4 regions of the Alteromonas sp. ABH4_457 genome follow, and region 4 is predicted to be linked to each of the others. Evidence: predicted binding sites of a transcription regulator. Region 4 holds the regulator's gene; each other region holds the start of a gene.
The links. The regulator sigma-54, encoded in region 4, starts transcription at its own class of promoters, with help from an activator protein. The targets are predictions, from matches to a motif close to GTTGGCACGNNNNTNGNNT.

Region 1 (2,203 bases), on a different contig from region 4:
GCCCTGGCGAAAAGGCCCCTATCACATTCACGGCATTCATATTAATACAGAATGGCGGTCAGACTGGAAATGGGATCGGGTACTGCCTCATATCAGCCCGCTTGCCAACCGTCATGTTCTGGATGTGGGTTGTGGTAGCGGCTATCACATGTGGCGTATGCTGGGAGAAGATGCTGCCGGCGTTTATGGCATCGATCCGACTCAACTGTTTTTAATTCAGTTTCAGGCTATCAGGCATTTTATTCCTGCCGCCAATATCCATTTTTTACCCCTGGGCATTGAGCAGATGCCGGCATTAAAAGCATTTGATACTGTGTTCTCAATGGGTGTGCTATACCATAGAAAAGATCCGGTACAGTTTCTCACCCAACTAAAAGATCAGTTACGCAAAGGCGGCGAACTGGTGCTTGAAACACTGGTAGTGGAAGGTGATGAACAAACCGTACTGATGGCAGGCGAACGTTATGCACAGATGCGCAACGTCTGGTTTCTGCCAAGTGTAAAGGCACTCACTGTGTGGCTGAGCAGGCTGGGTTTTGAAAATATTAAGGTCGCTGATATCAACACCACGTCTCTTGATGAGCAGCGCACCACAGAATGGATGACGTCTCAGTCTTTAAAAGATTTTCTGGATCCTGATGACATCAGCAGAACCATTGAAGGTTATCCTGCACCACAACGTGCAGTGCTGATAGCCACGAAAAAGTAACTTTATGTCCTGTTCGTTTGCAGACTGTTGCCAATTCTTGGCACCGGTCTGCGAGCATTCCTGACCCGGATTGGCATAATTGTTGTAGTTACTACTTTATAAACTGTGCTGAAACAGCACGTCACACAGGTAGTAACATGGATATTACGGGCTTTCTGAACGAGCACCAGTTACCGGACACTTACCAGGCCATTGCACAAGAATGGTTCATACCGTTAGCAGACGAAATCCTTTCGCACGAAAATGGTGCAGAAGGGCCATTTTTCGTCGGTGTTAATGGCTGCCAGGGATCAGGGAAATCCACATTATGCGACTTTCTTATCCACTACTTCACCAACCAGCACGGGCTGTCAGCCGTCACGATCTCCCTTGACGATTTCTATCTCTCCCGTGCAAGACGACAAGAACTTGCTGCCAACGTACATCCCTTGCTTTGCACCAGAGGCGTACCCGGTACGCACAATACGGTTCTGGCTGATAGCACTTTCACAGCGTTAAAATCTGCAGGCAGCGTTGCTCTGCCCCGCTTTAATAAAGCCAACGATGATCCTTTTGAAGGATCTGCGTGGCCGGTAATCACCTCTCCACCTGATATTGTGTTAATTGAAGGCTGGTGTTGGGGCGTGTCAGCGCAATCTGAGGACGCACTTAAAGAGCCGGTTAATGATCTTGAGCGTACCGAAGACCCGGATGGCACATGGCGGGGATATGTGAATGATAAAATTGCTGCAGATTATGAATCTTTATACGATGAAATGCAGTATTGGGTAATGTTAAAAGGTCCGTCTTTTGAGCATGTTTACAAATGGCGGTGTGAACAGGAACACAAACTGGCCGCGAAAACCGGAAAAACCGGAAGCGGTATAATGAGCGATGAACAAATCCTTCGTTTCATACAACATTATCAGAGACTCACAGAACATGCGTTTAATTCCCTGCCTGCAAAGTGTAATCAGGTATTTGAGTTAGATGAAAACAGAGTCATTAAAAACGTCATCAGGAAGTAGTCATGGACACAGCGAATACACTCATTTTCACTGACATGGACGGTACGTTGCTTGACCACCATACATACAGTTTTGAAGCTGCAAAGCCTACGCTGACCTCACTGTCAGAGCGAAATATTCCCGTCATCCCTACCACCAGCAAGACCTTTGTTGAATTGCTTGAATTGCGGGAAACCATTGGCCTGACCGGCCCGTTTATCGTAGAAAACGGCGCAGCAGCATACATTCCTCATGGTTTTTTCGCGAAAAAGCCAGCCGGTACCGTGTGGCAGGATGGATTTTGGTGCAAATCTTTCACCTCATCGAAAATGTACTGGCTGAAATTACTCGAAAAGGTCAAACCGGATTTTGCCGGTGAATTCACCCATTTCAGCGAGATGTCCAACGAGGACATCTGCGAAGCCACCGGGTTATCACCCGCAGAAGCTGCACTGGCTGCACAGCGACAATTCGGTGAGCCGGTCTTATGGCAAGGCACAGAGGAGAG
Region 2 (2,203 bases), on a different contig from region 4:
ACCGTACGGAATGTATTAATGGGTCCGGCAAGTGCATAAAGGGCAAAGACAAGGAAAAGCACTAATGCAGGCTCTGTCGCCACAATTACAAACACAAGCATAATAATAAGAAGCGCAACAAAAGGAACTTTGCCGTTCCAGTTTACTTCTTTAAAGGAGTTATATTTGAAGTTACTCACCATGAGTAAGCCGGCCGCACCGGTTATCAGTGCTACAACAAAACCGTAATCGTTGCCATTCACATCATATTCAACGCCTACCCAGACCAACCCGGATACAACGGCTGCAGCAGCCGGGCTTGCCAACCCCTGAAAGAATCGTTTGTCAGCAATACCCACCTGCGTATTGAACCGCGCCAGACGTAACGCTGCACCAGCTACATATATAAAGGCGGCGAGCCATCCCAGCTTACCTAATTCACTTAAACCCCAGTTGTAAGCAACCAGCGCCGGAGCAACCCCAAAGGACACCATGTCGGCCATAGAGTCGTATTCAGCACCAAACGCACTTTGGGTGTTGGTGATCCTGGCAGCCCTTCCATCGAGCCCATCAAATATCATTGCAACGAAAACGGCAACCGCAGCAGCTTCGAAACTGCCGTTCATAGACGCGACTACGGCATAAAAACCCGAGAACAACCCTGCGGTGGTAAGTAAATTAGGCAACAGGTAGATGCCTTTCCTTTTTGTGTCCGTCATAAAACCTCAAGTTAATTAATACTGACCAATCCATTATTTCATACATACCCGCACTACGCACGGTTCAAATATACCAGAGAATGCCTATTACTTAGTATGGGCTGACATACCTCAATTTAATTCACGAGATCTTTCATTAACACATTGAATTATAATAAATAAATCAACTTTAACTACTTTTGTATCATGTCAGTATTTTTTACGTAGGAATTTTTAAACCTAAATCCAACCTGAATTTTCCCTATAAAAATCAACACAATAACAAGTGGCACGGTAAGTGCTTAGATCGGATTGAGGTATGAAATCGAGGTATAAAAGGGGTTTTTAATATGAAGATAAGTAAGATCGCGTCAGTGACGACACTCGTCCTTGCAAGCGCTATTACTGCACCTGCTATGGCAACTAACTATTCTGGTGGTTGGCACAGTGGTTGTGGCAATGGTGGCAACACAGGTGATGGCTGTAATGCAGCTGACTATTTCGCAGATGACTTAATGTACAGCCTGGCCAGCGATGGTATCAGCAATGCAGTAGTTGATGGTGTAACTATCAACGCTTCTGCTTATTCTGATACCAAAGGTATGGAGAAGGTAGGTACGAAATATGGTTACTATGACATTGTCTCCGACGTAAACGTCGAAGAAGCCAGCCTTAAACAATACGGTAATGGATACGGGATCGTTAACGAAGATGAAAAGGCGAAATATTCGCCGGACCATTCAATTGACAACGAGAAAGAAGAAGGTTGGTCAAATTACCAATACGTAATTGATACTGACTTTGACTATGTGCTTATTTCTTTCGACGAGGACGTAAACGTAACTGGCGCAACATTTAGCTGGCTATGGAAAGAAACTGAGACACAGGTTTCTGTTGCAGCATTGAGCGACACATCTATGCTTACTTCAGGCGTGAATACATGGGGCGAGATTGCAGGTGATGCGCTGGCAGTAGGTTCGTTTGATGTTCTTAACTGTGACGATACTGATTTAGCAGAAATCAGCGGTCTGGATAATGTTTATTCTCAATACTGGATTATCGGAGCGTATAACACAGTCTTCGGCGATATCGGGCATAGTATGTACGATGACGGTTTCAAGTTAGCCAGCGTAGGCTTTAATAAAAAGCCTGGTGAAGAGCCACCAACAACGCAGGTAACTGAACCCGGTACATTCGCGATGTTGTTCATGGGCGGTGCCCTGGCAATGTGGCGCAGAAAACGTAATGCTTAATCAATTTGATTAAGCCTTAACAGGCATTACCCGTAAAAGGTGGCTTAATGCCACCTTTTTTGTTCGGCAAATTCAGGTGAATTATGAAAAATCAACGGATGTTAGCTTCACGCGTGCGCTGCGCGCTCTTCGGTCTGGCCGGACTGAGCCTAATTGGATCAGCCCATGCTACAACCTTTGAAGATTATGAACAGGCACTGGAAGCCTACAATGCAAAACGATATGAAGAATCGTTTGTTCACCTGAAAAATAGTCTGCAAAAAGATCCTGATA
Region 3 (2,203 bases), on a different contig from region 4:
TCTACCCAGTCTAAATCGCGGGTCTGCTCATCCAGCGTTCCTTTTGCATCTTCAAGAAATACCTGACAGAAATAATCCACACATTTAAACGTGTCCCGGTATTTTTTCAATTGTATGTCCATTTCGTGCATAGCATTTGAAAACTCTGAGTTAGATTTTGATAACTCATAGTCACATTTCAGATAAGCACACAATACGTCTGCGGCTTTCGCCAGCGCCACATGAATATCTTCTTTATCCTGCTCAATCAGAGGCTGATAACGCTGACGTAGTGGTTCAGGTAACGTTTGAAGTAACATGGCTTCAAACCTTCGCTCCAGCTTTTTAATCGCCATGGTAGTTTCAGGGTCGTGATATTTTACCGGGCTGGGAATGTCGCTCATACCGGCAATTTCACTGCCTTCATGGAAAATAGCCATGGAGGCTACCCGGTCAGGCTCAACATCTTCGTTAAATACGTCTTTTGCAATTGCCCCGAGCATGTGAGCAACCACCGCCGCTTCATAAATATGCGTTGATAACATTTCTTCCTGAAACTGCGCCATCAATGGCCAGCGTTTTACGTTTCTTGCTCTTTGCATCAAACCGATAAATGCAGAATGGTTTTTACTCATGAATAGTTGTCCGTGTATCGAAAGCGGGACCGGCACCGGCTGGCGGGCCACAGGTAAGCCGGATTAAATAAATGATGAAATATAAATCTAGTGTACCAGCGTCTCTCATGCACTGCATGAAAGCTTTCCGGAGACTGTGTAAAAAATGCAAGTATGTTGTAACTACCGCTCTGTCCATCAGGCCCAAACGCAGCAAAACAAAAAAATAACCCTTAATTTTCAACACCTTAAATAATGGCACAATACCAGCATAAGTTAATATGTCATTTACTAGAGCAATATGAGGAAATAATTATGCTAGGTTGGGCAGTTACATTTTTCATTATCGCCATTATCGCAGCAGTTTTTGGCTTTGGCGGCATTGCCGGTGCAGCATCAGGCATTGCTCAGTTTTTATTCTTCGTGTTTGTAGCGTTGCTGGTGATCTCTTTGGTCGCAAATGCATTACGCGGCAAATCACCTAGAGTCTAACAATATACATTGGAACAAGGAGAAAGGACTATGAACTTATCTAAATTAATGCTTAAAGCACTGTTAGTAGCAGGTTTCGCATTCTCACTGGCCGCTTGTGGCGACGGTGAAGCAGAAAACGCAGGTGAAAAACTCGACGAAGTCGTTACCGATGCAGGTAATGCAGTCGAAGACGCCTGTGAAGATGCCAAAGAAGGCATGAATGCAGAAGACAAAGACTGCTAATCAGTTCTGAGAAAATCAAAACCAGACCTCCGGGTCTGGTTTTTTATGTCTGACACCCCATAGCCTGTTTCAGTAAAGCCGGCCTCCTTCTGATCAGATAATTCAGAAAACCAATTTTTTCATTTGTCAGCTGCCGGTAGTCAAAATACGGCGTCACAACCAGTGACCGTTGCAAGCACACAGCAAAATCAGCCGTCAGCCATTCCACACTGTCTGTTAGTCCCAACGTCCCGGCAAAGGTTTTGCCCATCACAATATTTAATCTGGCGGGGTTAAAGTGTTCCGGCGCTTTAAACCAGAGTGCAGTACTTCCCTGCTCTGTCAGCAACAGCTCGTCACGATACTGCTGCCATGACGAAATGCTTTGCGTTGTGCCGGCACTCTCTGACAAGGCAAATACCCATTTTGCGTAGACATTAAATACTTTACGCCAGCCGTTTCCGCATTCCCGGTTTATGTTCTCAATGAGGGTATTATTTGCCGGCAACAATTGTCCCGGAGGCCCCGTCAGAGGATAATCAGGCCGGTTTGCCATAAACACCTGAATACACGCCTCTTCACACCCTAACCCTGCAACGGAATCTGCCTCAGGCATTGCTCAGCTCCTTTCTCAGCCATCAGTAAAAAAGGCCTGCATCGCTGCAAGCCTTTATTCGTCTATATATCATACCTGATTGCTGGGGCATTACCCGCTACTTTTCTTACCAACAAAACGGTTTAGCAGCGCCGGCAATAAACTCAGGTCAGTAAACAGTGCCAGCAGCATCGCCAGTGCCGTCAGCAAGCCAAAATACACACTGGGTAAAAAGTCAGAAAAACCGAACAGTGAGAAACCCGTTGCAATAATGGTAGAGGTGAACAATATAGCCAGTCCGGAATGCCCGAACGCTGAA
Region 4 (2,203 bases):
CGGGCCAGCAGGCTACTTAACACGGTGGCTTCATCAACATCGGGGTTATTTTTAGCTGCAATCCCGCTGATGATTTCGAGAATGCGTTTTTTGCTATTGCACTGGACCGCACACTCGGTGCGGTCCAGGCTGACTATGGCTTGTATATCCATGAATTCAATTAGTGCTTTTTAAGCTTTTCCTTGTGTTTCAGGACCTGCCTGTCGAGCTTATCGACCATGCTGTCAATGGCAGCATACATGTCCTGATTTTCGGAAGAGGCGAAGACTTCCGCGCCGCTAAGATGAACCGTTGCTTCTGCTTTTTGGCTAAGCTTTTCAACATTTAAAATAACGTGCACATTTGATATGTGGTCAAAATGACGTTCCAGTTTGCTGAACTTAGTATCGACATAATTACGCAAAGAATCAGTGATCTCAATGTGATGACCAGAAAGGTTGATTTGCATATTTCGTCTTCCTTATTTTGAGCAGCCTTAAGTTAGATAAGGCTTTTGCGTTGGTTAGACGGCGGGATCGACAAGGATTCCCGGTACTTTGCTATTGTTCGCCGGGCAACCATAATGCCTTGATCGGCCAACAACGAAGCAATCTTGCTGTCACTCAGTGGCTTGCTTGGCTTTTCAGCGGCAACCAGCTTTTTAATCAGGGCGCGAATCGCTGTAGATGAACACTCACCACCTGATTCAGTGGCAACGTGGCTGGAGAAGAAATACTTCAACTCGAAAATACCACGGGGCGTGTGCATGTACTTCTGCGTTGTTACCCTGGAAATAGTAGATTCGTGCATATCTACCATTTCTGCGACATCATTCAGCACCATTGGTTTCATCATTTCAGGGCCATGCTCAAAAAAGCCCATCTGTTGCTGAACAATACAATTTGCTACTTTCAGCAGCGTATCGTTCCGGCTCTCAAGGCTCTTAATAAACCATTTTGCTTCCTGCATGTGAGAGCGGATAAATTGTGAATCACTGCTGTTTCTTGCTTTACGGCTCATTGCAGCATACTGCTGATTAACACTGAGCTTAGGCAGGCTGTCGGGGTTTAATTCTACAACCCAACGGCCATTTTTCTTCGCAACCGATACATCCGGAATGACATATTCGGGTTCTTTCGTAATTAATGCACTGCCCGGACGGGGATTAAGCGTTTGCAGCAAACGCATCGCTTCCCGTAACTGATCTTCTTTCAGGCGGGTTTTACGCATTAACGTACGGTAATCTTTACTGCCTAACAGATCGGAATGCTCTCTGAGCAGTAGTTTGGCTTCTTCCAGCCACGGTGTTTCCGGTGCAAATTGCGCCAGCTGAACTAACAAGCACTCCTGCGGTGTGCGGGAGCCGGAACCGAGAGGATCAAATAGCTGAATACGTTTAAGTACGCACTCAACCTCATCTTCTTCTACGGGCTCTTCCATATCTTCACTGTTTACGCTTTGCAGAATGTCGTCAACGGTAACCGTTAGATAGCCGGACTCATCAATGGAATCGATGATCGCCAGCGCGATGGCGCGGTCTGTGTCAGAAAAAGGTGTCAGACGCATTTGCCACAGCAGATGGTCCTGAATATTTTCGGTGGTTTCACCCTGAAAGATTTGTTCATCATCACCCCCGGAAGGGCCGGGCGCGGGGGCAGAAGACGCAGAAATGTACTCATCCCAGGTACTGTCGATGGGCAGCTCATCCGGTAAATCATTCTTTTCCAGTGCTTCACCGGTATCCATGCTGTCAGAAGATGAGGCTGTTGCAGACTCTTGCATGCTGTCATCATTGTCGATGTTATTTTTCTCAATTACATCGTTGTCGGAGCTGTCGTCGACTTCCAGCAAAGGATTAGAATCGAGAGCTTCCTGAATTTCTTGTTGTAAGTCCAGCGTAGACAACTGCAATAGCTTGATCGCCTGCTGAAGCTGAGGCGTCATTGTTAGTTGTTGGCTAAATTTTAACTGTAAAGATGGTTTCATCTACGTCTTATATAAACTCTAAAAAGGACATCCGGTTGTAGCGGTGTGAGTGCCGGTGGCGAAATCTCCGCTAAATGCTCATCCCGATATCTTAACTATAGCCTGAATTGCTCACCAAGGTATACATCACGAACTTTTTGATTACTTAATACCTGTTCTGCGGTGCCCTGAGCAATCAGTTCTCCATGACTGACGATATAGGCCTCTTCACACACATCAAGGGTTTCCCTGACATTGT

Region 1: a site for sigma-54 is predicted at 779-797, ahead of ACXAGR_RS17020 (kinase). Genes of this name have one in related genera too.
Region 2: a site for sigma-54 is predicted at 963-981, ahead of xdp1 (exosortase-dependent surface protein XDP1). Genes of this name have one in related genera too.
Region 3: a site for sigma-54 is predicted at 848-866, ahead of ACXAGR_RS18425 (DUF1328 domain-containing protein). Genes of this name have one in related genera too.

What each region holds. Positions count from the first base shown of each region.
Region 1 is NZ_JBSWXN010000006.1:377,802-380,004, reverse strand. Features, by position in the region: gene cmoB (tRNA 5-methoxyuridine(34)/uridine 5-oxyacetic acid(34) synthase CmoB) at 1-709, shown strand, start outside; gene ACXAGR_RS17020 (kinase) at 847-1,716, shown strand; gene ACXAGR_RS17015 (HAD-IIB family hydrolase) at 1,719-2,203, shown strand, end outside.
Region 2 is NZ_JBSWXN010000001.1:741,418-743,620, reverse strand. Features, by position in the region: gene pssA (CDP-diacylglycerol--serine O-phosphatidyltransferase) at 1-698, opposite strand, end outside; gene xdp1 (exosortase-dependent surface protein XDP1) at 1,028-1,930, shown strand; gene ACXAGR_RS03175 (tetratricopeptide repeat protein) at 2,014-2,203, shown strand, end outside.
Region 3 is NZ_JBSWXN010000007.1:145,031-147,233, reverse strand. Features, by position in the region: gene yfbR (5'-deoxynucleotidase) at 1-614, opposite strand, end outside; gene ACXAGR_RS18425 (DUF1328 domain-containing protein) at 909-1,085, shown strand; gene ACXAGR_RS18420 (hypothetical protein) at 1,116-1,310, shown strand; gene ACXAGR_RS18415 (DUF6942 family protein) at 1,354-1,905, opposite strand; gene ACXAGR_RS18410 (efflux RND transporter permease subunit) at 1,996-2,203, opposite strand, start outside.
Region 4 is NZ_JBSWXN010000008.1:355,262-357,464, forward strand. Features, by position in the region: gene ptsN (PTS IIA-like nitrogen regulatory protein PtsN) at 1-152, opposite strand, end outside; gene hpf (ribosome hibernation promoting factor) at 161-448, opposite strand; gene ACXAGR_RS21505 (RNA polymerase factor sigma-54) at 481-1,965, opposite strand; gene lptB (LPS export ABC transporter ATP-binding protein) at 2,061-2,203, opposite strand, start outside.